DNA from 2 places in the Desulfosporosinus sp. BICA1-9 genome. Region 2 is predicted to be linked to the other one. Evidence: riboswitches for the same ligand, from Rfam matches in the RefSeq annotation. Region 2 holds a riboswitch; the other holds the start of a gene.
What was found. A riboswitch is a leader RNA that binds a small molecule or an ion and turns the genes downstream of it on or off. The one in region 2 is predicted to bind FMN.
Positions count from the first base shown of each region.

Region 1: another riboswitch for FMN. It lies ahead of ribB (3,4-dihydroxy-2-butanone-4-phosphate synthase); the one in region 2 lies ahead of ribD (bifunctional diaminohydroxyphosphoribosylaminopyrimidine deaminase/5-amino-6-(5-phosphoribosylamino)uracil reductase RibD).

Region 1 is NZ_JUEE01000233.1:16,217-31,542, reverse strand. It holds gene JL57_RS28810 (TRAP transporter large permease) at 1-437, shown strand, start outside; gene JL57_RS28805 (2-methylaconitate cis-trans isomerase PrpF family protein) at 664-1,830, shown strand; gene JL57_RS28800 (4Fe-4S dicluster domain-containing protein) at 1,856-2,536, shown strand; gene JL57_RS28795 (FAD-binding protein) at 2,548-4,173, shown strand; gene JL57_RS28790 (cytochrome b/b6 domain-containing protein) at 4,187-5,164, shown strand; gene JL57_RS28785 (aconitate hydratase) at 5,198-7,126, shown strand; gene JL57_RS28780 (NADP-dependent isocitrate dehydrogenase) at 7,192-8,400, shown strand; FMN riboswitch at 8,578-8,724, shown strand; gene ribB (3,4-dihydroxy-2-butanone-4-phosphate synthase) at 8,846-9,499, shown strand; gene JL57_RS28770 (ABC transporter ATP-binding protein) at 9,711-11,447, opposite strand; gene JL57_RS28765 (MgtC/SapB family protein) at 11,752-12,513, shown strand; gene JL57_RS28760 (helix-turn-helix domain-containing protein) at 12,510-12,857, opposite strand; gene JL57_RS28755 (pyridoxamine 5'-phosphate oxidase family protein) at 12,992-13,393, shown strand; gene JL57_RS28750 (flavodoxin family protein) at 13,697-14,272, opposite strand; gene JL57_RS28745 (helix-turn-helix domain-containing protein) at 14,508-14,864, shown strand; gene JL57_RS28740 (DUF2680 domain-containing protein) at 14,964-15,281, shown strand.
Region 2 is NZ_JUEE01000256.1:17,624-32,949, forward strand. It holds gene acsC (acetyl-CoA decarbonylase/synthase complex subunit gamma) at 54-1,379, opposite strand; gene acsB (acetyl-CoA decarbonylase/synthase complex subunit alpha/beta) at 1,474-3,654, opposite strand; gene cooS (anaerobic carbon-monoxide dehydrogenase catalytic subunit) at 3,671-5,689, opposite strand; gene JL57_RS31760 (P-loop NTPase) at 5,760-6,524, opposite strand; gene JL57_RS31765 (DegV family protein) at 7,006-7,863, opposite strand; tRNA gene JL57_RS31770 (tRNA-Pro) at 8,263-8,339, shown strand; gene JL57_RS31775 (GNAT family N-acetyltransferase) at 8,580-9,122, shown strand; FMN riboswitch at 9,176-9,290, shown strand; gene ribD (bifunctional diaminohydroxyphosphoribosylaminopyrimidine deaminase/5-amino-6-(5-phosphoribosylamino)uracil reductase RibD) at 9,423-10,535, shown strand; gene JL57_RS31785 (riboflavin synthase) at 10,594-11,247, shown strand; gene JL57_RS31790 (bifunctional 3,4-dihydroxy-2-butanone-4-phosphate synthase/GTP cyclohydrolase II) at 11,293-12,495, shown strand; gene ribE (6,7-dimethyl-8-ribityllumazine synthase) at 12,549-13,010, shown strand; gene JL57_RS31800 (sigma-70 family RNA polymerase sigma factor) at 13,149-13,769, shown strand; gene JL57_RS31805 (spore coat protein) at 13,869-14,066, opposite strand; gene JL57_RS31810 (hypothetical protein) at 14,083-14,292, opposite strand; gene JL57_RS31815 (DivIVA domain-containing protein) at 14,500-15,024, shown strand; gene clpB (ATP-dependent chaperone ClpB) at 15,247-15,326, opposite strand, start outside.

The DNA of each region.
Region 1 (15,326 bases), on a different contig from region 2:
TTCCGGCAGCCATGACCTTTGCCATGTACTTGACCAGTGAGCAAATTCCGATGAAAATTGCCCAGTGGGTAGCGGAAAACAGTTTAGGAATCGTGGTATTCTGGATCGTAGTGCAGACAATGTTCTTTGTAATGGGTACCTTCTTGGAAGCAGTCTCTATTGTTCTGATTACCTTACCAGTTCTTATCCCTATTATTAATCACCTGGGTATTAGCATGATCCATTTTGCGGTCGTTATGGTTGTCAACATGGAGCTTGCCATGATTACCCCCCCAGTCGGGCTGAACTTGTTTGTCGTCTCGGCAGTTGGTAAATCTAAACTAGAAGAGGCAGTACGAGGGGTTATACCATTTCTCCTGGTTATGATTGCAGTACTCTTTGTATTGGTTATGTTCCCTGAAATATCTCTCTACCTACCCAATAAAATGGACCAATAAAATTTTGTTTAACTATAATACCTTAATCTAGTTTCATTAAAATATTTATTAAAGGACTATCATCCCCTCTGTCTAGAGCAGATAGTCCTGAGCACAACTGTTTATCTACACCCATCTGGGAAGACTGGATGAGTGCCAGTAGATAAAGCAGCCAGTTGTATTGACGAATACAGTGGCTGCTTTATCTTATTTTCAGATAATTCAGTTTAAGAGGAGGGATTCTAAGTTGTGGGAAAGTGAGAAGGTTCGCGGAGTCATTTACCGTGGAGGAACCAGCAGGGGTGTCTATCTCTTGGAAAATGACTTACCTAAGGAGCCACACATAAGAGACCAAGTCATTTTATCGATTTATGGTAGTCCTGATGCTCGTCAAATCAACGGCTTAGGTGGTGCAGATTCTCTTACGAGTAAGGTTGCCATCATTGGTCCTTCGGAGCGGGAGGATGCCGACGTTGATTACACCTTTGGCCAAGTAAGTATCACAAAGCCTTTGATTGACTATGTTGGGAATTGCGGCAACATTTCTTCTGGGGTTGGACCTTTTGCCGTGGACGAAGGACTGGTCAAAGCGGTTGAACCTATAACCTATGTTCGTATTTATAATACCAATACCAAAAAGATCATAGTGGCTGAAGTCCCGGTACGTGATGGAAAAGCCCTCAATAAAGGAGAATATGCCATAAATGGAGTTCCAGGCACAGGTGCTAAAATCATCTTGAACTTCCTGGACTCGGGCGGAGCAGTGACTGGAAAACTTCTACCCACTGGGAATCTCAAGGATGAAATCACATTAGCAGACGGAACTCAGCTCACCGTCTCCTTAGTCGATGCAGCGAATCCAGCGGTCTTTTTTAAAGCTTCAGATCTTGGACTGACGGGAACAGAACTACCTGATGCAGTGAACTCAAATCCTAGTTTGCTCCAAAGAATTGAAGAAATTCGCAGTATTGCAGCAGAAATGTTAGGTTTAGCACCGAAGCAAGAAGCTACAGATAAAAGCCCTGCGGTTCCGAAGATCGTATTCTTCTCCCCTCCAACGGATTACAAGACCAGTGATGGTCGACACGTTGGCAAGGAATCCATAGATCTTGTCGCTCGTACGATGTCCATGCAAAAGATGCATAAAGCGTTCGCCGTCACCGGGGGTATCTGTACTGCGACCGCAGCCAAACTGGAAGGAACTGTAGTAAGCCAAATTCTCAGTACAGAAGCAAGTCAAAGAAGTACCGTTCGACTGGGTCATCCCTCAGGAACGTTGGATTTCGAGATCACATTCAGAAAAACGGAGGATGGTTCACCAGAGTTAGAAAAGGCAGCTGTCAACCGAACGGCTCGCCGAATTATGGAAGGGTATATCTATATTCCTAGGGAAATTTACTGGCCATATCATTGAGCTATTTAAATAGGAGGCAGAAACAATGGATGAACAGTTGGTGCCTATTTACGTTATGGGAAAACACTATCAAGTTCCTGAAGGACTTACCATTATGACGGCTATGGAATGGGTTGGTTATAAATATGTCCGGGGGTGTGGTTGCCGGGGTGGATTTTGCGGGGCCTGTTCCACGGTCTATCGTTTACCCGGTCAACATAAATTAATGGTCGGTTTGGCCTGTCAAACAACGATTACTCCTACTATGCATCTCATGCAAATTCCGTTCTTTCCAAATCCCAAAAAGATTTATGACCTGGAAAAAGTGGAAAATCCTGTTCAAGCTCTGTTGGACATTTTTCCGGAAATTACAAAATGTGTAGGATGCGGTGCTTGCGCCAAAGCCTGTCCTAACAATCTTCGCCCGATTGATTATGTGGCTGCGGCCCTTAGAGGGGATTGGGAAAAGGCCGCTGAATTGTCTTTTGATTGCATCATGTGTGGGTTATGTGCCTCAAGATGTACAGGAGAGTTAGTCCCCCACAACATCGCGCTTTTTGTGCGCAGGTATTATTCGAAGGTCGTTCGCCCAAAACCCCAACAATTACTAAACCGCAACCAAGAAATCAGGGAAGGAAAATTTGATACCTCATTGAGTGATTTTGCGAAATTAGATGAGGCAAAGTTACGAAAAATGTACGATGAACGAGACTTTGAAAAAATCTAGGAGGGGTAATTATGTCAGGCTATCCAGCAAGTATACAAGAATCCATCAAGAAATTAGAACGTACTCGTACGTTGCGTTTAACTCAGGAAATTCCCCGTCTTAGCTTTGCTGAAAGAGAACAACTGTTGAAGGCCTGCCATCCAGATTATAGGGTAGATAGCATCAAAGAAGTGCGCGTTGGAGCAAATCAAGGGGAAAAGTTAACCAATAATTTAGTTGACTTATTAGAGGCTAAAAGCCGTATTGATCCAGATCGAGTTGACTTAACTCAAATCGATTTTGATGTTGATGTGCTCGTGATTGGCGGCGGCGGAGGAGGAATTAGTGCAGCACTTGTAGCCCATGAGAATAATGCCAAAGTACTGCTCGTTACCAAGTTGCGTCTTGGAGATTCCAATACCATCATGGCTGAAGGTGGGATAGCCGCTGCAACACAGGCCAATGACACACTGGAACGACACTTTATGGATACCATCGGTGGTGGACGTTTCCAAAACAAACGTGATCTGGTTGAAGTTTTAGTTCATGACGCCCCCTTTACAGTTGAATGGCTGAAAGATTTGGGTTGTATGTTCGATACACATGCCAATGGGGACCTCGTCGTATCTTTCGCTGGAGGACATCAGCGTAAACGAGTTCATTCTTGTAAAGATTTAAGTGGTATGGAATTCCTACGTGTTGTGAGAGATGAATTATACAACAAAGAAATACCAATACTTGAGTTTAGCCCTGCGGTTGAGATCCTTCTTGATGAAAAAGGGCAGTGTGCCGGGGCAGTGTTGTTTAACTTAGAGACAGAGACCTATATCATCGTCCGTGCTAAGGCTGTCATTCTTGCTACAGGAGGGATCGGACGTCTCCACCCCAATGGCTTCCCGACGACTAATCACTATGGTGCAACCGCCGACGGACTGGTCATGGCTTACCGTGCTGGAGCAAATCTTCTCCACATGGATACCATTCAATTTCACCCGACTGGAGCAATGTGGCCAGATCAAATGCTCGGTCAATTAATCACCGAGGCCTGCCGCGGAAACGGAGCACATTTGGTCAATAAAAATGGTGATCGTTTTATCAATGAGTTAGAAACAAGAGATACTGTCTCTTCTGCCATCTTAAGGGAAGTTCTAGATCGTGGAAATGGCGTAAAGCCCCCTGCTAAAGGAGAAGGAGTATGGCTGGACACTCCTTTGATCAATATTCGCGGAGATGTAGGAAAACTCGATCGCATGTTTGCCGGAATCATCCATCGTTTCCATCAATACGGGATCGATGTTCGAAAGGAGCCCATTTTAGTTTTCCCAACCCAACACTACCAAAACGGTGGCGTCGAAATCGATCCACAAGGCAGAACCAGTGTGCCAGGACTATACGCAGCTGGAGAATGTTCGGGGGGAGTCCAAGGGCGTAATCGTCTAGGAGGAAATTCCTTATTAGATATTTTTGTCTTTGGCCGCCGAAGTGGCAAGAACGCAGTGGATTATCTCCAAACGGCCAAAGTCGGGACCTTAACCCTTCAACATGTAAGGGAATACCATCATCAACTCGATTTTGTTGGGATCGCTAATAATATGCAGTCACCTTTACTACTCCCCGACTACATTCGGGACGAAGTGAAGCAGCGACGTTATAACTAAGAGGGGTGAAAACATGCCTAGATTAAATCCTTTACCTCAAAATCGGGAGATGATCACCAAAATATTGGATACTCCTTCATCACCTGTAGCGATGTTCCGGCTTCTATCAGGTGGGGTGTCTCCCAATAATTTATTAGAAAACTCAGAACTAATTGTGGGTCAAAAGGCTTGCTTAGCCTGCGGAAACTGCGTGGATGCCTGCCCCGTTGTACTGAGAGAGGAGGATAAAATCGACTTGCAAGTTCACCGGACATCTCTTCATCTTGAAATAATAGTAGAAGAAAGTTGTTTAAGATGTTACTCCTGTATCAAAGTTTGCCCGCAAGTAGATCGTCCCTTAAAATTATTGGCTGCGAAGCATCGAATTACAGAAAAACTCGTTCATGCTTGGATAGCTGTTGTTTATCTTCTCACTGCTGGAACGGGAATCTTTCTTAACCACTTTCGAGGGGATTCATCAGACTTCTTAATCAATCTCGATAGTACCGCCCACAAAATTGGGGCAATCATGTGGCTCCTCGCTCCGGTTCTTTTTTATTTCTTTGACAAGTACCACTTTAAGCGAACTATGAAAGGAATTCTTTCCCTTGGTACGCATGACTTTACTTGGTGGAAAGAGACAATCAAAGCCTTATTTAGTAAAGGAAAACGGCCATTTCAAGGAGAGTATAACAGCGGGCAAAAAACCTGGTACCTCGTTGTATTAGGCACAATGCTTGTCTTAGGAGTATCAGGAATGGTGCGTTGGATTTGGGCAGATAGTCTAAGCACAACTACCTTGAATCTGATCATTTGGATTCACGTCTTGGCTGCTTATACGATAGACATTAGCTTCGTGTATCACTTTGGTCGTAAACTCTTAACACGTTCTGTCAAGAAATTTAGACAGATCTTTAGAGATTCACTCATTTTAGACGAGCAAACAAGGCAGGATCAACGAGAAGGCACTCCAGCTTCCTTGCAAAAGACAACCATGGTACTAAAAAGTTAAGAACAAAAAACCTAAAATATGGGAGGAAAGCATATGGGACTGAGTTTAGCTGCGAAAATCATTAAAGATCACCTAGTGGATGGAGTCATGACAGCCGGAGAAGAAATTGGCTTAAAAATTGATCAGACTCTCGTACAAGATGCAACGGGAACCATGGCTTTTCTACAATTCGAGGCCATTGGAATCCCTCGGGTTAAGACTGAGTGCAGTGTCGTGTATGTGGACCACAATACGTTACAAACGGGATTTGAAAGCCCTGATGATCACCGATTTTTGCAAGATATGGCCTCAAATATCGGGGTCTATTTCTCAAAACCTGGTAACGGGATCTGTCACCAGTTGCAATTAGAACGTTTTTCAGTCCCTGGTAAAATACTCTTAGGAGCAGATAGCCATACTCCTACGAGTGGTGGGTTAGGGTCATTGGCGATTGGAGCCGGGGGACTTGATATCGCCGTAGCTATGGGTGGTGGTCCGTTTAATCTCACAATGCCCCGGATCATTAACGTGCAGTTAATAGGGGCACCTGCTCCTTGGGTCACCGCTAAAGATATCGTCTTAGAAGTTCTGAAGCGCCTTTCTGTGAAAGGAGGGATAAAGTCTATCCTAGAGTACTCCGGGGAAGGACTACAATATTTGAGCGTCCCGGAAAGAGCAACTATTACCAACATGGGGGCAGAAACCGGTGCGACATCTTCAATTTTCCCCAGTGATGAAATAACCAAGGCGTTTTTTCAAGCCCAAGCAAGAGCCGAGGTATGGCGTCCTTTAGCGGCCGACCTTGATGCTGAATATGACGAAGTTATGGAAATAAAACTCAATGAATTGCAACCCATGGTTGCCTGCCCGCACAGTCCGGATAATATAATGCCTGTCGAGGAAATAGCGGGGATGAAAGTTGATCAAGTAATGATTGGCAGTTGTACAAATTCATCGTATATAGATCTTACTAAAGTTGCCCAAATACTTAAAGGCAAGAAGGTTCATCCAGACGTTAACCTTGTCCTCGCCTGTGGATCGAGACAAGTGTTTAAAATGCTAGCCCAGGAAGGGAGCCTTACCGACATAATCGAAGCAGGTGCCCGTGTCTTAGAATGTGCCTGTGGTCCGTGCATTGGAATGGGACAGTCGCCGCAATCTAAAGGTATTTCTTTAAGAACTGTGAACCGCAACTTTAAGGGGCGTTCAGGTACAAAAGACGCTGAAGTCTATTTGGTTAGCCCAGAAACTGCAGCAGCAAGCGCCATTGCAGGAAAACTTGTCGATCCACGCAGTCTAGGAGAAACTTTTTTCGTCAAACAGCCTAAAGAATTTGCTGTCGATGATAGTATGATCATCGTGCCTAAATCGGAGGATGAGCAAGGCGAAGTTCGACGCGGACCCAATATCCAAGCCCTTCCAACACAAGCCGAACTACCAAATTCCCTCGAAGGTGAGGTACTGATTAAAGTCGGTGACAATATTACGACAGATCATATCATGCCTGCAGGGGCAAAAATACTCCCCTTACGTTCCAATATTCCGGCTATGGCAGAGCATGTTTTTGAACCCATTGACCCAGAATTCCCCAAGCGTGCCCAAGAGAAAGACGGCGGATTAATCCTCGGTGGGGACAATTATGGACAGGGTTCCAGCCGAGAACACGCCGCCCTAGCCCCTATGTACCTTAAAGTTAAAGCGGTCTTAGCCAAGTCGATTGCTCGAATTCATCATGATAATCTAGTGAACTTCGGAATTGTCCCTTTTGTCTTTAAAAACCCCCAAGATTATGACGAGATTTCCCAAGGAGAACGTCTGAAAATCAATAATCTCAAGCAAGCCGTAGAGAGTGACGCAGAAACCTTAAACGTAGAGAACATGGATAACGGTAAGGATTACCCAGTATCTCTTAAGCTGTCAGAACGACAAAGAAGCATTCTTTTAGCGGGTGGAACCTTAAATTGGACGAAACAGCAGAGTTAATATATTAGTGTACTTACCATTCATAATTAAATCGAAGAAGGTATAATTCCGAGGAGGAACTAATGATGAGAAAAATCCAAATGAACGTTCCATTAGTTGAAATGGACGGAGACGAAATGACTAGGATCATTTGGCAGTCAATTAAAGATATATTATTGAAACCTTATATTGATTTAAAAACCGAATATTACGATCTGGGATTAGCAAAAAGGGATGAGACGGAAGACAAAATTACAATGGAAGCTGCCATGGCCACGAAAAAATATGGTGTCGCTGTAAAATGCGCTACGATTACTCCAAATGCCCAGAGGGTTAAAGAATATAACTTAAAGCAAATGTGGAAAAGTCCGAATGGAACCATCCGCGCCCTTCTCGATGGGACAGTATTTCGCACTCCTATTATAGTTAAAGGTATAAAACCTTTAGTAATCCCATGGCAAAAGCCGATTACCATTGCCCGTCATGCGTACGGAGATATTTATAAGAATGTTGAGTATCAAGTTAAAGGTCCTGGAACTGCTGAACTTGTTTTCACCAGCAAAAACGGGTCCCAATCACACCAAACCATCCACGATTTTCAAGATAAGGGCGTTATCATGGGGATGCATAATCTCGATGGATCGATTCAAAGCTTCGCCAGCTCTTGCTTCAACTACGCACTAGATCTGAAACAAGATTTATGGTTTTCCACCAAGGATACAATCTCAAAAATATATGACCATACTTTCAAGGATATTTTCCAAGACATTTATGAAAAAGAGTACAGAGGAAAATTTGAAGCGGCTCAGATTGAGTACTTTTACACATTAATTGATGACGCAGTGGCTCGCGTTATGCGCTCCGAAGGTGGAATGATCTGGGCTTGTAAAAACTATGACGGTGATGTGATGTCTGACATGGTGGCAACTGCCTTTGGTAGCCTAGCTATGATGACCTCCGTGTTGGTTTCTCCCAATGGTTGCTACGAATTTGAGGCTGCACACGGCACCGTCACACGGCATTATTATAAACATCTTCAAGGGGAAGAAACCTCGACAAATTCTATGGCAACCCTCTTTGCTTGGACCGGAGCCTTAAGAAAACGTGGAGAAATGGATGGAATCCAAGAGCTCGTGGCTTTTGCTAATAAATTAGAAAAAGCCTCTCTTAAAACTATTGAAAACGGAGTCATGCCGAAGGATTTAGCACATATATCCGAACTCGCCGATAAGAAAGAGGTTAACACCGAAGGCTTTCTTTTGGAAATTAAGAAAACTTTGGACGAGATTGTCTAAGGACTTTAATCTCATATTAAGGAGATAGAGATTTAAGAGCTGAGCCATGTTTTTACCAAGTGTTTGGAAGGTCTGCCTGCCTTCAGCATCATTTTGGACATCGGTGTAAAAAAGTATAGCTTAAAGATTAATAAATGTAGACAAACGTTAGCTCAAGAGTATACTAATAGGTAAGTGACTTATTCTCAGGGCGGGGTTAGAGTCCCCACCGGCGGTATCCTAGTTATTCTAGGGAGCCCGCGAGCGCTCTTCTTTTTTGAAGAGGTCAGCAGAACTGGTGCAAGGCCAGTGCCGACGGTATAGTCCGGATGAAAGAGGATAAGGTAGTCTGCATAATCTAATTCACTTCAGTAAATTTGAGGTGAAGTTTATTTGGTTTTTGCTTGCTGTCTGTCTTAATGCCCTGATTCGAGTAAGTCGACTATAATGTAGGAGGCGTATTACTTTGAGTCAGACTTTATTAACCTGTTTCGGAAACTCAGTTGAGAGAGTGGAAAGGGCCCTTGACGCGTTGCGTCGCGGTCAAGGAGTCTTGGTTATGGATGATGAACAAAGGGAAAACGAAGGAGATATTTTCTTTGCTGCTGAGTCCTTGACGAATGATCAAATGGCCATGCTAATTCGAGAAGGTAGTGGCATTGTCTGCTTGTGCCTTCCAGAGGAAAAGGTGCAAGCTTTAGGGTTACCTATGATGGTGGAAAACAACACGAGTAGTTTTCAAACTCCTTTTACGGTATCGATCGAAGCTGCAAGCGGTGTTACTACAGGCGTTTCAGCTGCCGACCGCGTCACAACCGTGAAAGCCGCGATTGCTGATCATGCACGTCCAGATAATCTCCGCCGCCCAGGACATGTTTTCCCGTTAAGGGCCAAGCCTTTGGGTGTGCTGGAGCGTCCCGGGCATACAGAAGCGAATGTCGACTTAATGCGACTTGCTGGACTACAACCTTATGGCATATTGTGTGAACTTACAAATCCCGATGGTACTATGGCGCGTTTGCCAGAAATTGTAGCCTTTGCCGAAAAAAACGAGATGCCCGTACTTACAGTTGATGATTTAATTAGCTATCGCAAAGCGAGAGAACCGAGGGTAAGTTAGATTAAGGGCGCGGATAAAGGCATGACAAGATACATCATAGAGCTAAGATTACTCAGCTTATTTTTAAGCTGAGTAATCTTTTTGTAACTCTTTCCTGAATTCTCACGGGTTTCGCGACTTTCAAGCAAAAAAAGAGTGTTTTCTAAGGGTATGATGAATGATTACCCAGAACATTGTTTATCAACGTCATGGAGAATCGTAGATAATCAATCTATTCTAAGCCTTCGAATTGCATATTGTAGTAATGAGCATAGATTCCGTCCTGTTCGAGCAGCTGTTTGTGATTGCCTTTTTCTTGGATGCCTTCATCGGTGACCACGACGATTTCGTCTGAATTTTTGATCGTACTCAGCCTGTGGGCAATCACGATAGTGGTTCTGTTTTTAGAGAGCTTTTCTAGGGAGTTTTGGATGTATTTTTCACTGTCATTATCAAGGGACGAAGTAGCCTCGTCCAAGATTAAAATTGGAGGGTTCTTTAAAAACACTCTGGCTATCGAGAGTCGTTGTTTTTGACCGCCGGAGAGCCTGACCCCCCGTTCCCCGACATAGGTGTCATACCCTTCGTCAAGGGTCAAGATATACTCATGAATATTGGCCTTTTGGGCGGCCTCCATAATTTCGGCATCAGTAGCTCCAGATTTACCATAAGCAATATTAGCTTTGATTGAGCCGTCAAACATGTAGACATCCTGCTGAACAATGCCGATCGTGTTTCGCAAAGACTCTAACGTAACATCCTTAATATCCTTTCCATCGATAGTTATCGAACCCGCAGCTACCTCATAAAATCTCGGCAACAAAGAACATAAGGTTGTTTTTCCTCCACCGGATGGTCCGACGAGGGCAATGTTTTTTCCTGCACAGATCCTTAAGCTTACATTGTCCAAAACATTGGAATCATCGTTATAGCGGAAGGAGACATTCTTGTATTCAATCTCTCCTTTAACGTCTTTAAGGGGTTGGGCCCCTGCTTTGTCTAAAATATCTGGCTGAGTCTCCATAACCTCAATAAATCGCTTGAACCCAGCGAAGCCTTTTTGAAACGATTCTGTATAGTTAATCAGCACATCAATCGGGTGGATGAAGAGGTTAACGTAAAGAACATAAATAGCCAAATCAGAAATTTTCAGTGAGCCCTGGGCTATAAACACACCTCCGGAAACAATAATCACAACATAAAGCAGTCCTTCGAAAAAGGAATTCCAGGCGTGAAAATTGCCCATTAATCTGTAACTCTTGACCTTAGAGAATAAAAATTCATGGTTACTTTTATGGAACTTTTCTCGTTCCACGCGTTCATTGGCAAATGACTTCACAACTCTGATTCCAGACAGACTATCTTGAACGCTGGAATTTACGGCAGCAATTTTTACCCTATTATCGGCAAAGATGGGTGCCATTTTAATATTTTTATAAATGGTGAAGACCACCATGATCATCGTGACCATTAACAAAATCAAGGTCATTTGGACATTGATCATCATTAAGATACTAAAGGAGCCGATGATCTTCAGAGCGGAGATGAAGACATTTTCCGGCCCGTGATGAGCAAGCTCGGATATATCAAATAAGTCTACGACTAATTTAGACATCATTTCCCCAGTATTGTTTCTATCATAATATGAAAAGGATAACCTCTGAAAATGGTTGAACAGATCTTTCCTCATATCTGCTTCCATTCTCGCGCCCATAATGTGTCCCCAGGAGATGATGAAATACTGGCAGAAATACTTAATCACGTACATAGACAGCAAGGCTAAGCCCACAAATCCTATAGCATGCATTATGATCGCTTTATCTTGGGTAAATAAATTTTTAGCAAGATAATTCAGGATTTGAGGAAAGGCCAGATCCACGATGGAAACAACTACTGCACAAACCATATCAGCATAAAAAAGGAATTTGTAGGGTTTATAATACTTGATAAATTTTTTAAGAATAGACATGAAAAGGATACCACTCGCCTTCTACCTTATTCGTTTAATTATGAATAGAAACTAATTTAAGGAAGAAAGTCCGACCACTTCGGGCTTTCTTCCTTTCGTGTAACCCATCATTTCTTCTTCACAGTCAGGGTACTGCTGGGAAGGGGGAATTGAAGATCCCTTAAAGTTTATCTATATTGTAACAACAGATGGGCTGATTGTCATCATCACGACCCATCGAGTTCAATGAGTTCATCGTGTTAGAGATTTTAGACTGACTTCTTAATTATAATGCATTATTTTATAAGATTGGGTGAAAGATGGAATGGAGTACCTATATTCCCCAAAATTGAGAAACGAATTTGGGCTAAAAAAGGGTATTAAAAAAGATGGCAAGAAGACAGAGAAAGATGTGAAAATAGTGTATATTACTGATTACGAGATTGCTTTAAGATTATTTTTAGCCTGTGTTTTTGGAGGCATAGTTGGCTTTCAACGAGAACGACATGATAGTCCAGCAGGCTTTAGAACTTATATTCTAGTATCCTTAGGTTCCGCTTTAATTATGGTTTTATCGATGTATGGATTTTCTGATTTTTCCTCAACGGGAGACCCTGCTCGCTTAGCCGCTCAAGTCGTTTCAGGTATCGGTTTTTTAGGAGCAGGAACCATTTTAAGAGATGGAGTATCCGTAAAAGGATTAACAACGGCCGCTTCTCTTTGGGTTGTTTCAGCGATTGGATTGGCCGCAGGAGCAGGATTTTACTATTCATCGTTCCTTGTTACGGTTCTAGTTTTCATTACATTAGAGCGTTCCATTGAAACCTATTTTTTCAGAGGTAAGCAAATTTTAAGAGTCGTTACTGTCAATAGAACTTGTGCGATCCAGGACATCAATCGTATTTTAGAATCACACAAAATAATGGCTCGCAATATTTCTATGAAATTATTACAAGAAGAACAAAACAAAACAACGTTTGAATATACATTGAGAACTCCCTTTTATATAATAAATACCGATAAAATTATTGAGGACATTAATGAACTTGACGGAATTTATTCTGTTGAAAAGGTTAAAGTCCATTAAATATAACCATCACTTTTCATAAATTCAAGATACTCCGTTCCCCATTCAAACATCTTATCCATAACTTTCAAAAATTTATTACCCATTTCAGTTAAGGAGTATTCCACTTTTGGAGGAACCTCCCTATAAACTTCCCGATGAACTAGCCCGTCTCGTTCAAGCTCCCGCAGTTGTTGCGTTAAATAACCTTGCCGTATTTCGGGTAAAGCTCTCAGTAATTCATTGAATCGCTTAACTCCATCTTTCAATGTCCATATTATTACCAACTTCCATTTTCCTGCAATTATGTTTTGTGTGATACCCACTGGGCATTTAATTTCTAACAACTCTTGCCTTAACTGCAATTGAAATGCTCCCTCCATAGTACGATTTTATGTACTATGTACAAAAAATTAGCGTACTTGAATGATGTTGCTTTATACAATATTATCATACTAGGTTGATTAATCAACTCATAAAATTATTTGGAGGTTTAAAAATGGAAGAAGTACTGGGATTTCTAAAAGAAAACCGCATGGGTTCATTGGCGACAATTGCAAATGGAAAACCAAAAGTTAGGCCATGGGGATTTATGATGGCGGAAGATGGCAAGTTTTATTTTTGTACAGCAAACACTAAAGATGTATATAAACAAATAAAAGAAATTCCTTTTATTGAATTTACATCAACATCAAAAGATATGGTAACAATTAGATTGTCCGGTGAAGTTATTTTCAGTTATGATTTAGGTTTGAAAGAAATAATTCTGGAAAGTAATCCAATGGTAAAAGGGCTTTACAAATCAGCGGATAATCCTATTTTTGAGATTTTTTATGTGGAACATGGAGAGATAATTATCTCGGATTTCTCTGGTCAACCACCCAGAAAAATCAGCTTTTAGAAAAGATAAGGAAGACGTGCAAATATTGACTGTTTAACGATATCACAAAGAAGAGACGAGTAAAAACGTCTCTTCTTTGTGATATCGTTAATTCTTTGTCAGATAGTTTTCGATATTATACTCTGCTAAGCGTTCTTGAAGCCAACCATCAAATTCTGTCTCTAATTTTTGTTTTCTCCCTAGTTGCATCACTTGAATGAAATCCTCTTCATAAGCAATGAGCCCTACTGGCGCACGTCAAATGGCATTTTACACTATTAGCTTGAGATTCCCATGGATTCGATACAGTGCTTAACTTTAAACTTAGCGAACCTGCTTTAAGAGCTTAGCCATGTTTTTACCAAGAGTTTGGAAGGTTAGGACGCCTTCGGCATCATTTTGCACATCGCCTGGATCACGGGATAAGGTCAGATTCCAATAATTTGAACTGCAAATGGTCATTTCGGCTATGCCAAAGAAAAAGTTGATGGCAGCGTAGGTAAACGTTGATCCGGCTCTACGAGCAGAAACGACCGAAGCGCCTACTTTTCCCTTCAACATTGCACCTCCGTTGGACCTATTTACATAGCCGCAACGGTCGATAAGGGCCTTTACTTCCGTGCTCACATTACTGAAGTAGGTGGGTGAACCGATAATGATGCCATCGGCTTCTTCCATTTTCTGAATGAAACTATTCATCTCATCGTCCTTGCGCACACACCGGTTATCTTTATTTTCACGACATTTGCCGCAGGCCAAGCAGCCAAAGACTTTACGCCCACCCAATTGAACGATTTCTGTCTCGATTCCTTCGTTTGCTAATTCCGCCAAGACAATTTTGAGGCTTTGTGCGGTATTGCCATTAACCCGCGGACTACCATTAAATGCTACAACTTTCATATTCGAACACTCCTTATTTTTGGCATAAGTAATTGTAAATATAATAATAAACGATATAATAGTAATTAACAAGTACGTACCTCTTTGTACTATAGTATCTATTTGTATACTATAAGTTAAAATGGTTATAGTAATGTAATGATATATTGAGAACCGCTCTGTGAACCAGAATTATAATTTAGAATGTGAAACTCAAAGTTTGATTTATTACCTGTATGCTAAGGAGTGAGCCGAAATGATCAAGTTCAAAAATAACGAATATCAATGTTCAATGGAATTAACGTTGGCCATTATCGGTGGAAAGTGGAAAGCACTTATTCTTTGGCATTTGGCGGATAAAACCTTAAGATACAGTGAACTGAGAAAAACACTTCCCACTGTCACACCGAAAATGTTAACTCAACAACTCAGAGAGCTGGAAGACAGTGGATTGGTCAAGCGATTCATTTACACACAAATTCCGCCTAAAGTCGAGTATTCATTGACTCAAGTCGGTAAGAGCCTCCTGCCTATTTTAGATGCCATGTGTAAATGGGGACAGAATTACGCTGACGAAGATGAACGAATCGAGCAGGTAAAGAAACTGACCTAAAGAAGAAACTGAAAAATGTTAATCATAATAATAACCCACACGTTAATTGGACATTCTAAGAATGTTACCGGCAAAAAAATGAATGAGGAGGACTGGCTAATGAGAAAACTGGCTGCAAGCATTTTGGCTTTGGCTTTGTTGGTTCTAAGCGCTGTGCCTGCCTTCGGGGCTGTTGATCAAGGTAAATTGAAGGAGATTAAAGCTCTCACACAAGAAATGAACAGCATCAAAACTCAGATTATTGATAAGGAAGTCGAGGCCGGCATACTGGATCAAACAAAAGCCGAAAAAATCAAGAACGCCATGCAAGAGCGTCAACAAAGAATTGAACAGGATATCGACAAAGGCGAATTTCATGGTTTTGGGCACAAAAAAGGCTGCGGTCGTAAAACCTCTAATGCTCAGAAAACAGAGTAAACTCATTCACCACTGATTCACTGTCGGATAACAACATTAAGGAGC
Region 2 (15,326 bases):
TAGAAAACATCAATCAGATCTCAGCATTGCATCATGGTATCTAGCACCAAAACTTAAGTTAAGGATTTCGAGAAAGAAACAATTCCGCTAGACTCCCGTGGTCCTACAACTGCTTTCCAGCCAGATAGTTCAGAAAGCTTTCCTGAAATAACAGCGACATAGCCTGGAATGATAACGTTACGGTGTTTTACCTTGTCGGCAATACCGCAGGCCACCATCGCTTCGACGATTTTCTCTGGCTCAAATTTACCAGCAGCATAAGCTGTGAGAACAGAGGTTCCGTCAGTATCGATCGGTAGAATGTAGCTTGGAATCTTGGAGGTTTCTACTTCACCTTCGACACTATAGTAGGTTAAGGAGAAGTTTGTCGTAATGTAAAATGGTGAGTTCTCATTGACATTCCCTACAGAATGCAATTTAGGCTCAACTTGAATCGGTTTCTGTGGATCAGTATATATGTTCTGTCTTAAGGTCATAAGTGGTAAAACGTGAGCTTTCTTGCTGGTTTTCAAGACAACTGCACTGGCATATTTAGCCACATAAACAGTAGCCTCCATGACTTCTTCCATTGGCTCTGTATTGCTTGTGAAAGCAATGACTGGATAGCCGAAGGGCCGGAATTTTTTCTTAATAGCCAAACGTCGTATATGGGTAAGATTTGCTAACGTCTGAACAGGAGTCCTTGCACCAGGATCCAAGACGAACTCTTTATAGCCCAAGGCTGTCGCTTTAACGACGAGTTCTTCGAGAGCATCCAAGCCATCTGCCTTAAGAATAACAGGAACGGAGTTATCTTTAGCCAAGTTGACCATAGCTTCATAATTCTCAGCAGTTGCTACTCCAATTAGGGGCTTACGGGATGCCAACGGCTCAAGGGCAACTTTTAAAGCTCCAGCATCACTGCTTAACAAGAGCAATGATATATCTGTTGCTTCAGCTACAGCAGCAGCTACCTTAGCAAAACGCGCAGCGTCTCCCGATTCGTGTATTACAGCCACTCCATCTATGGTGTATTGGAGACCAACACGCTCGAATTCTAGGCCCTTGATCTCTGCGATTTTAGCATTCAATTCCTCATCATTTAGGGTATCAGAGACCTGAATCAGCAACGTGGTTGGGTGATAAAACGTCTTATCATGACGGAAAAGGACTGTTTCATCTCCAAGCACAGACTCTTTACCAAATTTTATGGCTTTGATTGGAGGGGCAGCAGCCGAATCCAAATTCTCTCGGGCAGCATCAGTTACATATGGGCAAGCGTCTAAAGCTGCTTTTCCTGAAGCTAATGCCATAGCAAAGGCTAGGCAAGTTGGTACGCCACATTCTCCGCAGTTTTTCTTGGGTAGTTGTTTATAGATTTCTAAACCTGTAAGAGCCATTTTAAATCCCCTTTCTAATCGATATAGGCGAATAATACAGACTGGCAAGGCCCTTGGAGATATACCGTTAGGGCCTTGTCGTCTAGTGGGTCAATTACATTAGTGATTCAAGGGCAAAGCAAGGATGTCCATTTTCCTCAAGGAAGGGTACGATTTCCTCGACAGTGGTGCCGACAGACTCGTCTGCAATCTTGTCGATGAAGTCTGCTCCTAAACCTTCATCGATGGAGCGTTGAATAAAGTCCTCACGCAAGAATTCTTTGAGTTCTTTTGGCATCCAGACAATACGCGCCAGTCCACCATCAGCAGGAATGAATTTTTTACTGAGCAGATAAGTTCTGCCAATTCCCATGAATCCTGGAGTTTGCATTCCACCACCGCAGGTTCCTGCCAGAGAGGAGAATGTCATACCGCAAGGGGTCATTCCTGAATGCTCACGAGTCGTCAGCATGAGTCCATTTGCTTCAGGAACGATGGCCATGATAGCCTCAAAGCAACCGCAAGAGGTCATCGGCTTATCCATGAGGGTATAGAGATTGACCTCTTCCAAGGTGTTGTTCGAAGCCTTAAATAAATAGTCGTTGGTACTTTGCCACATACCTTTTAACTCATCGATGGCTGGCCCTTTAGGAATAGGTTGGTTTGGTCCGTTTGGTGAGATTTCATAAGAGGCCTTGGCATCTAACCAGCTCACTGCACCGCACAAGCCGACCCGTTCAGGGGTAACAATACAAACATGGTTTGGGGCAAAGGACTGACAAAGTAAACAGGAATAGAAATCTTCGACAGACTCATCTGTTAAGCTCCTCATCCGATCGTCACGAGCACGATATCGTTCGCGTGCTTTCACAAGACCTTCCTCAACGGCTATTTGGTCTGTAATAAGAGTGACTTGAACTCGGTCGACGATGGCCGGGAATTCCTGCTTTAACTTTGCTAACAGAAGCTCTCCTAGATGTTTAATTAAGAAGCCTTTTGCTCTGGCATCTTTGGAAATCCGCACCCAGCACAAATCACGCTGAGCAACGTGCCAAATACCTTCCCCATAGTTGGCAAAGTAATGAATTCGACGCTCCAAAACTCCTTCAAAATCTGCTTGCATCTTACGTCCGTAAATGTCAATCTTAATTCCCAAAGGCAGTTTGGTCCCTTCAGGAATAGAATCGAGTTCGGGCCCAATAACTGTGACCTGACCGTCAACAATTTCATCAGGTCCAACTGTCTGAACGAGTTCAAAGGCTGTAGAACGTCCGCCACCGAATTCAACATAGGTTTCTGCTTTGCGGATGGTTTCTCCCTCAAAAGCAGGACCGAAGTTTACCGGAATAGGAATTTCGATGTTGGTTAGTTTGATTCCACGCACTTCCATTGCCAAGGGAACGATCTTCTCATAATCAGGCTCAGAAATGTACCAATCAGGGATTTGCATATCATCACTGAGTACCTGATCCGTAAAGACTGGGAAGCCCATGAAAATTGCGCCCATTGAAGCAGCCAGTTTAACATCATCTAACTCACCAAAATTTAAAACGAAAGCCCGAATCCGACGACGCTGATAATCACGATGATTTTCTCGTTCTCCAGCTGGAATTCCACCGAAGGCGAGTCCTGCACGGAACGCATAGTTCACAGCATGAATAATTTGAGTAAAGTTTCCAAGTGGGAACGCTATATAGTCTTCCCCAATCTTGACGTTTTCTTCCAGCAATTGTTCAATAATCTCATCACAGAGGAAGATCATAAAGCCTTTACCCATCAGATTATCGACAATTTTCTTCGCAGCTTGAGAGTCTTTGGCACGACCTAGAATAACAGCAACACCAGGAATTGTCCAGTCAACCATTTTAATCCCGTGTTTCCGTACAATTGGGTCACCTAAGAATCCAGTCCAAGGTTTAACTTTGGGTTCTTCCCCACGTAGATAATTAAGGGTCTCAATGACTTCCGCGGCATAAAGGACGGATTCACCCCAAAGCCTGGCGTTATCAAAGGTAAGATCTGTACGAATTTGACTACGCATGCGATTTAAAATTGGAACTAACTCACCCAGTTTAGTAACCTTTTCACCGGAAAGACAGGTGATAACGGGTAGATGATAAGCGGTATCCGGATAACCAACAATTTGCTCGCTTCCAAAGTCTTTAAGCGCCCGATTTAATAGGATTTCTGCATAAGTCATAGCAATTATGGTGCCATCGTAAACTCTACGTAAGAGTTTTTTGGGTTGATTGTTGGGGTCCTTAATTGCGTCTGCGTAAATTTCCTCCATAGACATAAACATTCCTCCTTTCTTACCAACCTTGGGCTATTGCCGTATTATTTTTTTCCGCAGTCTTTTGATGAACATTTAGCTTCCAAGTCCTATATTCTAGAGCATTGATAAGCTTTTGAGCGCCAAGCACTGGATCAACTTCAAAAATAAAGTTTCCGCCAAAGACGTCATGGGCGATTTGAGTCGTAATACCATAGACAAGGTCGCTGCCTTCAACGGGAGGCATGGATCCAACATGGACTGGTAGTCCCATTGTGACTGCCCAACTTCCGATAGCGACTGCTTTTTCATGCATAGCTTCTGGAGCAGATGCCACAAAAGGAACTTTTGGCACATCGACACCGAGTTCATTAGCCATAGCCATGGCTAAATCGATCCCGCGGCTGTTATCGACACAGGAGCCAACATGGAAGACTAACGGTAAACCAGTTGATAATTCAGGATTTGCAGCTTCTAAGGTTTGAATGAATGATTTAAGACCTTCGCCAGCATAGGTATCCACTGCCAGCGGAGACATGAGTCCAAATTTTGCAAAGGCGCCAGAGGAACAGCCCGTGGCAATTACAAAAACGTCATTTTTGACGAGTTCTTTTAAAACTGTGATATGGGACTCGTCCTGTAAGCGTTTGAGATTGTTACAACCAGCCATGAGAGCAACCCCTTTAATCTGACCACTCTGAATAGCATCCGTAAGAACTGAGATGGGTCGATCAGGGTTAATTTTAGAGAAGATCTCCTTCAATGCTTCCAAGCTGAAGCCAGCAACAAGCTTATGACGTTCAGTAGGAATAGAAATCTTCTTAGGATCCCGATGTTTATAAGCTTCAATAGCTATGGCAATAAGCTTCTTAGCATCATCCATAGCGGTTTCTGTATTGAAAGCAATGTGTTGAGCGTTGGGGATTTTCATAATAGCTTCGGTTGTTACAACTTTAGTATGGAAACATTCAGCCACGGTTTGCACGGAGGGATAAATACACTGAATATCAACCACCATCGCATCCAAAGCACCGGTCATGATTGCCATTTCTTGAGACGCTGAAGAAGTTGCCAGATAGACACCTTCACGCATCAACAGCTCATTACCTGTACAGCAGATTCCAACGATATTGATTCCCTCAGCTCCAACTTTCTCGGCTTCCGCTTTCATTTTCCGGGCAGCAGCAACGACCATTTCACTCAAGACTGGATTGTGTCCGTGAACAGCAATATTAACCATTTTCGGGTTAATGACTCCCAGATTGGCTTCAGAGACGATAGGTTCAGGGATGCCAAACAAAACATCACTCAGAGTTGTACCGATATATTCTCCACCTAAGTCGGCGAGAGCAGCTTTAAGACCACCAAAAATGATATTTACTGGATCACTGTCAACGCCCATGGCCGTTTGTGCTAAAAGTTCTGTGACAGTACCGTCAATAGCTCTTGGCATAATGTTGGTGTGTTTAAACTTTCTGCGTCGTCCCTCTGTCAAAAAAGCATCCAAAAAGGCTAGTGGTCGATCTTGGTAACGGCCGAAATCGGAATACCCGATCTCTACAACATCTCTCAGGATTTCTTTTTCTTCGCGGTCTAGGGTGGCAACCCCTAAATCCTGAGCTAATTTCATAAGCTTTGCGGAGGATTTTATCTCATAGTCATCGGCATGTCCTTCAACTAAAGCATGTGCGGTATGAAGAATATGGCGAGCATGCTCAGAGTGGGACGCCGTACCCCCAGCAATATATCGAACAAGATTGCGGGAGACAATCGTGTAAGCGGATGCTCCGCAAATCCCTCGACTGCCAGGGCCATCCTCTTTTTTCACTCGACAAGGGCCAGCAATACAAATTCGGCAACATATTCCTTTATATCCAAAGGCACATTGTGGTTGTTGGGCAACTACACGGTCATAAACCGTCTCAATCTTTTTATCCTCAATCAATTTTAACATTTGAAGTGCGCCAGGGTCGGTAGTACGAATGGGATTCTTAGGGTCAACGACTCGCGGTGCGTCGGATGGTCGGGCAGTATGGGTTAAATCCCGATATCTAGGCATATTACACCCTCCTCTTTATTAAGATCTCGTCTCATACTAATACTCACATCTCTACTTACGAAAACCTCTGTCATCTCCCTTCATCGATGATTTTTTGATAAATGGTATTAATAATAACTCCCAGAGACCCACCAGGCAACTCGTCACTGCCTGAATTAATGGACATTTCCAACAGCTCGTCACTGTAAGGGATAATACCAATTAGCTGTTCTGAAGGAAAGAGGTCTCTAAGAAAATTTTCATCTTTAGAATTGCGTACTTTATTCCCTACCACAACCACACGTGGAATTCCCAACTCAAGTGCCAGTTTTTGAATAACTTTTACTGTTTGGACACTAACTTTAGATGGTTCGGTCACAATGACTAGGATATCAACCCCTAAGGCAGTACCACGAGTAAGCTGTTCAATACCTGCCCCCATATCTAAAATCACAGTATCTTGTTCGCCAAGAATCAATGAATTGACCAAGGCTTGAAGAAAACTGTTTTCCTTACAATAACAGGAGGTTCCTCCCCCTTTGATATTGCCCATCCGGAAAAAGCGAATCGACCCCATTGAAATGCTGTAATCATCGAGTATATCGTCAACCTGAGGATTAAGTGGGTAATAAGTTCCACTACCACCCATTCTGGCTTCAATCAGTTCTTTCATGTCGACAATCGGTTTAAGATCTGAGAGAACGTCCTCAGAGAGACCCAGGATCGTCCCAAGGCTGGCATCGGGATCAGCATCCACCGCTAAAACAGTGATCCCTTTTTGCGAGAGCCAATGGGCAAGATTGGCTGCAAAGGTAGTTTTACCGACCCCGCCTTTACCAGAGATTGCTATTTTCAACATGCCTCAACTCCTTCTAGATTGATATTTATGAGACTTCTCCTGCAATCTAATCTCCCCTTGATATAACCTATTCTTTTTTTGTTTTAAAAATCCTGCCAAAGTTTAAAATTTATTGACTAATTTTTCAGTATTTCAAGAATAATTTAAAATTATAAGATAATGAGTTAATATTCACAAAGTGTAAATGGATATTAATAAAATTTTCAGAATATACTTAATATTCTAATTAAACCAACAAACCTTACTGAGTCAATTTAAAATGCAATAACGCATAATATTCGTATGTGCTTAACCTCCTATGAGATTATTATTCGTTAGAAAGCTAAGTTTTCCTCTTAAAGAGAAATCTTTTTTGATTTTTGTCTGGGTATTATAAATTTTCAGTTTTCTCTTTGAGCGTGTGAGCAACTATAGCGCTCACTAAACGATCAATAAGTTTCAACGCTGAGGCTAGCAACTTCAGTAAAAAGAGATAGTTTTATACAACAGGCCAAGGGTGAAACGTGAGGCCAAATGCTCCAGGTCCGACATGAGTAGCAATGACGGCTCCGGCTTCAAATAAACGAACTTCATGTTCTGGAAATCGAACCTTAAGTTCGTTGAGTAGGATTTTTCCTTCTTCCGGTATGTTAACGTGCATAACACAAATACGGTAACGTTTTCCTGTAGCTAAGGCACGATTTAATTCGTCAAGTACCCGTTGCCATGCCTTAGTACGCGACCGCACTTTATCAAAAACATCGATTTGTGCGTTTTGATTAAAGTAAAGAATCGGTTTTATTTGAAGTAAAGTTCCAACTAGTGAAGCTGCACCACCAATCCGTCCTCCTTTACGTAAATTTTCCAGCGTATTAACTATAAAATATAGTTCTGTCTGTTGATTAAGAGTTTGAAGCTGCGCCATGATATCCGAACTACTTAACCCTTGCTCTGCCCATTCTGCTGCTGCCCAAGCAAGTACACCGAGACCCAAAGCAGAAGACCTTGAATCAAAGATGTGAATATTCGGACTGGAAGCTTGTTCTTTGGCCATCAGAGCTGACTGGATTGTTCCACTGATCGCCGCAGAAATATGAATACTTACAATATCCTCAATGCCTTCCGAAAACATTGAATTATAGGTTTCCAAGAATGTGCCAACGGAAGGTTGTGAGGTTGTCGACAAACCGGAGATATGACTTAGCTTTTCAAAATAAATCGGATTGGTTAGTTCTGTTTCAGAAAACGTTTCATCACCAATATTAACATTAAGGGGTACGACGCGAATCTTAAATTGCTCAAGAATTTCTTTTGAAAGATATCCAGTAGAATCCATAACAATCCCAATTTTCCCCATTTTCTTCTCTCCCTCTAGATAAGCACCTATTAAGGGTTTTATTTATAAGATAGCTTGTATAAAGTATATATGAAAATAAAACATGTAGCAATCTAGAGCTAAATAAAGTATAATTCATAATTTAATTAATGTTAAAAACTCATTGGATAACAAATATTCTGACAATATTATAGTATTTCCTACAACATAACTCAATATTTTGAAAAATTAATTATAAGTTATTCTACAATATATTTTTAAGTTTGGCAATGAATTGTCATTCATTTTATGTTGGTTTAGTCACCAAATCTTTTCAAATCAAATCAATAGCTATTTCCCGTTTTTTTAGTTCGTACAAATAACCAATTTAGGTTGACAGGATTACCTCGGTTTGGTAATATGAAGTTCGTTCTAATGATTCGGGGCGTGGCGCAGTTTGGTAGCGTGCTTGGTTCGGGACCAAGAGGCCGTGGGTTCGAATCCCGTCGCCCCGACCAGTTTAGCCAAAAGGTCTGAATTTATTCACTTTTAGGAACGTGAATAAATTCAGACCCTTTTTTATTTCAGAGCTTGCTAGCGGGATTTAACAGGTTCTATTAATCCGCTGGTATGATTCAGTAAGCTGTTGACCCTAATTTTCGCTCACTAGGGTCTTCTTCCAGTTTGATTTTTGCCTAAAATCAATGCTAAAATAAGTCTCATGAAACATACTAACGATGACTAAGGAGTTCTGCTTGATGCTAAAAGGTCTCAAAACCTCCATTCGCCCGATAGAAGAAGATGATCTTGACGAAATCTATCAATGGTATAATGATCAAGAGGTAAATTTATGGTCTAGTGGGGCTTGGCCCTTGAATACCCTACAAAGCAAAGATCAACTCGCCGTAAAGTTTCTTGACGAGTCGCCCGATACCCATCGCTATATAATTTTAGATGAAAACGAACGACTGATTGGAACCATTGGCTTTAAAGAAATCAATATCCCTGCTCGTTCGGTTGCGCTCTTTGTTGTTATTGGGGATAAAAACTATTGGGGCAAAGCCTATGGCACAGATGCCGTAATCACCTTTGCGCGCTACCTCTTTAGCCAGTGGAATTTTCACCGAATTTCTCTGGATACTTGGGATCAGAACATCCGGGCCATTAAGGCTTATGAAAAAGTTGGCTTTGTAATTGAAGGCCGTCAACGTGAGGCTCGTTACGTACTAGGAAACTACCATGACGCAATTCTGATGGGTTTATTACGAGAAGAATTCCTTGCCTTGCATGGGAAAATATAGGGTTGCGAAAATCAACAACCTGGAGTAAACTATAGGAAATTTAATAATCCGTATTATTCCTCTGGGGTTGGGTGAAATTCCCTACCGGCGGTAAAGCCCGCGAGCCGTAAGGCAGACCCGGTGTCAATTCCGGGGCCGACAGTAAAGTCTGGATGAGAAGAGGAACAGCACATTTAAGCGTTTGAGCGCTTTTTTGAGCTGTGACTTTATGATCAACACCTGGAGAAAGAACAGGTGTTTTTTATTTTTTACTTCTTCTTTTTTTGGATACACTAAATCTAGTTTTAAGAAAGGAATCCTATGCTTAAATCGAGTCCTTCAAATTTACACGACCAAAAATTTATGAAAAGAGCACTTGAGCTAGCGGTTAAAGCTGTCGGTAGAACCAGTCCGAATCCTCTGGTAGGATGTGTGATTGTCAAAGATGACCTAATCGTAGGAGAGGGATATCACCATAAGGCTGGGTCCCCTCACGCTGAAGTTCATGCTCTTACAGCCGCAGGAGATCAGGCTTGTGGCGCTACGGCTTATGTAACCTTAGAACCATGTTCCCATTTTGGCAGAACACCTCCTTGTGCTGACGCCCTGATCAAAGCCGAGATCAAACGTGTTGTAGTTGCCATGAGAGATCCAAATCCAATCGTAGCAGGTCGCGGTATCGATCGTTTACGTAAGGCTGGAATTCAGGTAGACGTAGGTCTCCTGGACCAAGAAGCCACCCTAGTTAATGAAGTCTTTATTAAAGCAATTACGACTGGTTTACCCTTTGTCTTATATAAATCTGCCATGACCCTAGATGGCAAAATTGCTACAGAGACAGGGGACTCACGCTGGGTTAGTTCGGAAAAGTCCCGCCATTATGTTCACCAACTCCGTGATCACTATGATGTCATTTTGGTGGGAAGTGAAACAGTTCTTCAAGATAACCCCCAACTCACCTGTCGACTTCCAGGGGGCAAAGACCCTGTGCGGGTCATTGTCGACGGACAATTACGCTTACCCGAAACTGCTCAGATTCTTTCCGCTTCCCAACAAAGCCCTTGCATCATTGCCACAACCCTTGCAGCTTCAAAGAACAAGGTCGATTCTTTGCAACATGCTCATGAACTGGTTGAGGTCTGGCAATATGACACTTCGAGATATGTCCCCCTCAAAGAACTATTAATGGATCTTGTCCGTCGCGGTTGGACTAGTGTCTTATTAGAAGGGGGCGGCAGATTGGCAGGATCACTGATTAATGAGTCCTGTATTGACAAAGTCGAATTTTTCATTGCGCCAAAACTAGTTGGCGGGCATGGTCCCTCTCCCCTATCAGGTTTACATATCCAGCGTATGGCAGAGGCCTTGACACTGGATAACGTGCAAGTTGATATGGAAACGGGCGATCTACATGTTACTGGATATCTCCGCTAAAGTGACTATTAGCTTATTATAAATCACTTTAGCCAAGCTGCATCAAGGAGGGATAGTCTTGTTTACCGGAATTGTGGAAGAACTGGGTACTGTCCGCGGCCTGCGCCTCTTACCAGAATCGGGGCAGCTTACACTTGAAGCCAAAAAGGTACTAATGGGAACTCAGATAGGAGATAGCATCTCGGTCAACGGAGTTTGCTTAACGGTAATTCGGCAGAGCGACCGCGAATTTACAGTGGATGTGATGGCTGAAACCTTGGCAAAAACTAATCTGGCTGAGCTTAAAGGTGGCAGCCAAGTTAATTTAGAACGAGCGTTACAACTTCAAACTCGATTAGGTGGGCATTTGGTCAGTGGGCATGTTGATGGCGTTGGCACAATACGTCGTATATCCCCAGTAGGCATTGCCCTAGTCTATGAAATCAACGCCCCTCCTACTCTATTGCCTTTTCTGTTGCCTAAGGGATCCGTAGCTATTGACGGCATTTCTCTGACCGTCATAGATGTGGAATCCGATTATTTTACAGTTTCTCTTATTCCTCATACCTTTGATCAGACCACATTGGGACTAAAGACCATTGGAGCAAGTGTAAACCTTGAAACAGATCTGATCGGCAAATATGTTGCACGATTTATGGGAATGAGCAAGGACTCAGATAAAATGAAAAAAGATCTTTCCTTAGGCTTTTTAGCTGAACATGGTTTTATTTGAGGTAACCTCTACAAATCGAAGAAAATTATTAAAGGAGTGAAGGACATGCCATTTAATACTGTTGAGGAAGCCTTGGAAGATATTCGACAAGGTAAAATGATTGTCATGGTGGACGACGAGGATCGAGAGAATGAAGGGGATCTTGTTATGGCTGCCGAAATGGCAACCCCAGAAGCGATCAACTTCATGGCGACTTATGGAAGAGGGCTAATTTGTGTTCCGATGACTGGGGATCGTATTCGGGCTTTACAACTTGAACCGATGGTCACTAACAATACAGATCCACACGAAACAGCCTTTACCGTCAGTGTCGATGCTGTCACAAGTACCACTGGGATATCCGCCTTCGAACGCGCTGCAACCGTTAAAATTTTAGCAGATCCCGAAAGTGAACCTAGCAAATTACATCGTCCAGGACACATCTTTCCACTTAAAGCTAGAGAAGGTGGAGTTTTAATACGTGCAGGGCACACTGAAGGTTCCGTGGATTTAGCGCGACTTGCTGGACTTCAGCCTGCAGGCCTGATCTGCGAGATTATGAATGAAGACGGAACCATGGCTAGAGTACCGGATTTGTTTCTTTTTGTGGCTAAGCATAATCTAAAACTAATCACCTTGAAAGACCTGATTAGTTATCGTCGCCAATCAGAAAAACTAATTGAAAGGGTGGAAAGCATCCATCTTCCGACAGAATTCGGAGACTTTAACGCTGTAGGTTATCTTAGTATTATTGATCAGAAAGAACATTTAGCAATCGTTAAAGGAACTGTTGATGATGGTGCTCCTGTGCTCGTCAGAGTTCACTCAGAATGCCTTACTGGAGATGTTTTTCATTCTAGGCGTTGTGACTGTGGAGATCAACTCAGTCGAGCTTTGGAAGATATTGAACGCGAAGGTCGCGGTGTGTTACTCTATATGCGCCAAGAAGGCCGAGGAATTGGATTATTGAATAAACTGAAGGCCTATAAACTTCAAGAACAAGGCAAAGACACGGTTGAAGCCAACCTAGCTTTAGGCTTTCAGGAAGACTTGCGTGATTATGGTGTAGGAGCACAAATTTTAGCAGACCTAGGAATATCCAAAGTACGTTTAATGACCAATAACCCACGTAAAATTGTAGGTCTCGAAGGGTATGGCTTAAATGTTGTACAACGCGTCCCTCTCGAAACTGTGTGCAAACCCGAAAATTCAAAATATCTTTGCACTAAGAAACAAAAAATGGGGCATTATTTAACAAGTGTTCAATAGTAGATTTGAGGATCGTTCATAAGGCAAAAATATTGTAGAGAAGGGAAGTTCCTATGAAAACATATGAAGGAAATTTATTAGCCCAAGGACTTAGAGTCGGAATTATTGCTGCACGTTTTAACGAGTTTATCACCAGTAAATTAGTCGGAGGTGCCATGGACGCCCTGCGCAGACATGGTTGTCTGGACGATGATATTGAACTCACCTGGGTACCAGGCGCCTTCGAAATTCCACTTGTAGCTCAAAAAATGGCCAATTCTAAACGTTATGATGTCATAATTTGCTTAGGTGCTGTTATTCGAGGAGCTACCCCTCATTTTGATCTTGTCAGCAATGAAGTCAGTAAAGGTATTGCCCAGGTAGGCCTACAGACCGGCGTTCCTGTGATTTTTGGAGTTATAGCTACGGATAGTATCGAACAGGCGATTGAACGTGCAGGAACTAAAGCTGGAAATAAAGGGTTTGACGCTGCTATGACAGCTATTGAAACAGCAAACTTACTTAAATCCTTTTAAGCGTAAGAATTTAAAGCTCAAGTAACTTTATTTACAGGTTTTGGAGGATTGTCCACTGAAATACTCTTGTCAAAAGAGATCATCTCCATTAGACTCATAGAGGTGATCAAGTATAATTTTTGATAGGAGATGAGTGTTATGACTTCGAACATTGGAGCCCAAGATAAAGAAACGGCCATGCTTGAAGCAGCACGCTCAGGCAATAAAGAAGCATTAAACGAAATCATCGAGCACTATGAACCTGAAGTGCGTATCATTGCGTATAAATATTTTTTACCAAGAGCGGAATATGATGACCTAATGCAAGAAGGCCGAATTGCAATATACAGAGCCGTTTTATCTTATGATCAAACTTCAGAAATTCCTTTCCTGCATTTTTTACGAATGGTTATAAAACGCAAACTCATTGATAGCCTTCGCAAGTATACTCGCCAGAAACACCTTAACTTAAACGAAGCATACTCCCTTAACAATGTCTTATCTGAAACAGAGGAAACAAGTTTCTTAGAACTATTACCGAACGCTGAGGATCCTGCATCAATGGTGATCGCAAATGACGAAGCTATTACAATGATTCAAGGCCTAAATAAGAACTTCTCAGATCTTGAACGTCTAGTCTTTAAGCATTATTTCATACAAGGGTTCAAACAACGTGAGGTGACTCAACGTCTGGGGCTTAATCCAAAATCTTTGGACAATGCAATCCAACGCATTCGCCACAAAACTGCACTTTACCGTTCTCGTCAAGTGGCAGGTTAATCTTTAGTCTAATTCACTTTAACCATGGTCGGGAAACATGATGAATAATATTAAAGAACCGAGAACATTCGTTCCCGGTTCTTTAATATTATAGTCACCTCAGGCTATACCACCGCTTTGATTAATCAATTTGCTCACCTTACTATGGGCATTGGTAGCTTCGTTAGCTAAGCGTAAGTACATATCTCTTAAATTACCATTATGAGCACGCGTAGCTAGTGTCATATAGCCCATTGCAGCAGCAGCAGCGTCCTTTTCATAATCATAAAGCATATCCAAATCCGTAAATTGACTCATTTCAAAGCTCCCCTTTCTATTGAAGTCCCACCATTTCTTTTTTAAAATATCCGATGACATCCTCTAAACCTTTGACCTGTTCTTTAAAAAACCCTTTAACTGCAGCATCTTTTGCCATCTCATTGTACATTTGACACTTTTTCATGACAGTTTCGTTTTCGATAATACTTCGGGTTAACATGCCTTGGTCAAGAATCTTCTTCATTTCCAGCTCATTTAATTGCATCCTAAAATCCCTCCCTTTATAACATTAATTTACATAACAGTTTCAGGATGTGTAAAAAGATCGCAAATTATTCACTAAAAATATAAATTATTATTATTCTAGACAGACAGATCCCGATAAGTTAAACTGGAAAGAAAATAACAAAATGATCCTTACTTATTTATAAGTATGCAAGTTGTGAAGTATAAAAAGGAGGGTATGGAAACTATGGACACACTAGAATTCAAACGAGTTTTCCGTGGGTATGATTCGGAGGCTGTCGATCAAGCATGGGCAGAAACAGACCGTCAATTATCGGAAGCCAATGCCGCCAACAAAGAATTGCGCTTACAAATAAACAGCTTACGGGAACAAAACTCGGAATGGGGCAACCGTCTTAAGTCCTATGAACAAATTGAAAAAGACCTGCGGGATGCCCTTCTCAGCGCCCAGAGGGTCGCAAATCAAATAAAAGATGATGCCAATAAACAGGCTAACGAGGTTTTACAAGCTGCTCAAAGTGAAAGAGAAACATTAATCAGTGAAGCCACACAGCTTTCAAAGTCCAAGGAAATTGAAGTAGAAACTATGCTCCTGGAAAAGCGGGCTGAAATTGTCCAGCTTGAGGAGCAAATAGAAGGATTATGGGAACGGAAAAATGAACTTAAAAGCCAAGTAGATCAGGCCATTCGTTATTTAGAAATGGCCAAAGAATTGTTCACATCTGAGCAAGCGATAGATAATAACCTCTAAATCGTTACCCTAACTGCGAGTGCTATACAAAAGACACTGACCCGTATGAATACAGTAAGCAGGATACTTCAAGCTGATATAGGAGGTTGAAACGAGGCCGAAGCAGATGCATGATGCACTGTTTCGGCCTCTTCGAGATTTTTCTCCCCAAACTCCTCCTCATTGGACAGGGAAACATAACTATTTTGAAAATCTATAGATCAGTGGAATCTCAAAAATGACTTAGTGGTTCATCTTCTGGGAAAACGAATATCCTGCCCCATCAACATCCACTTGAATTTGTTGCCCGTCCTTAATTTCAC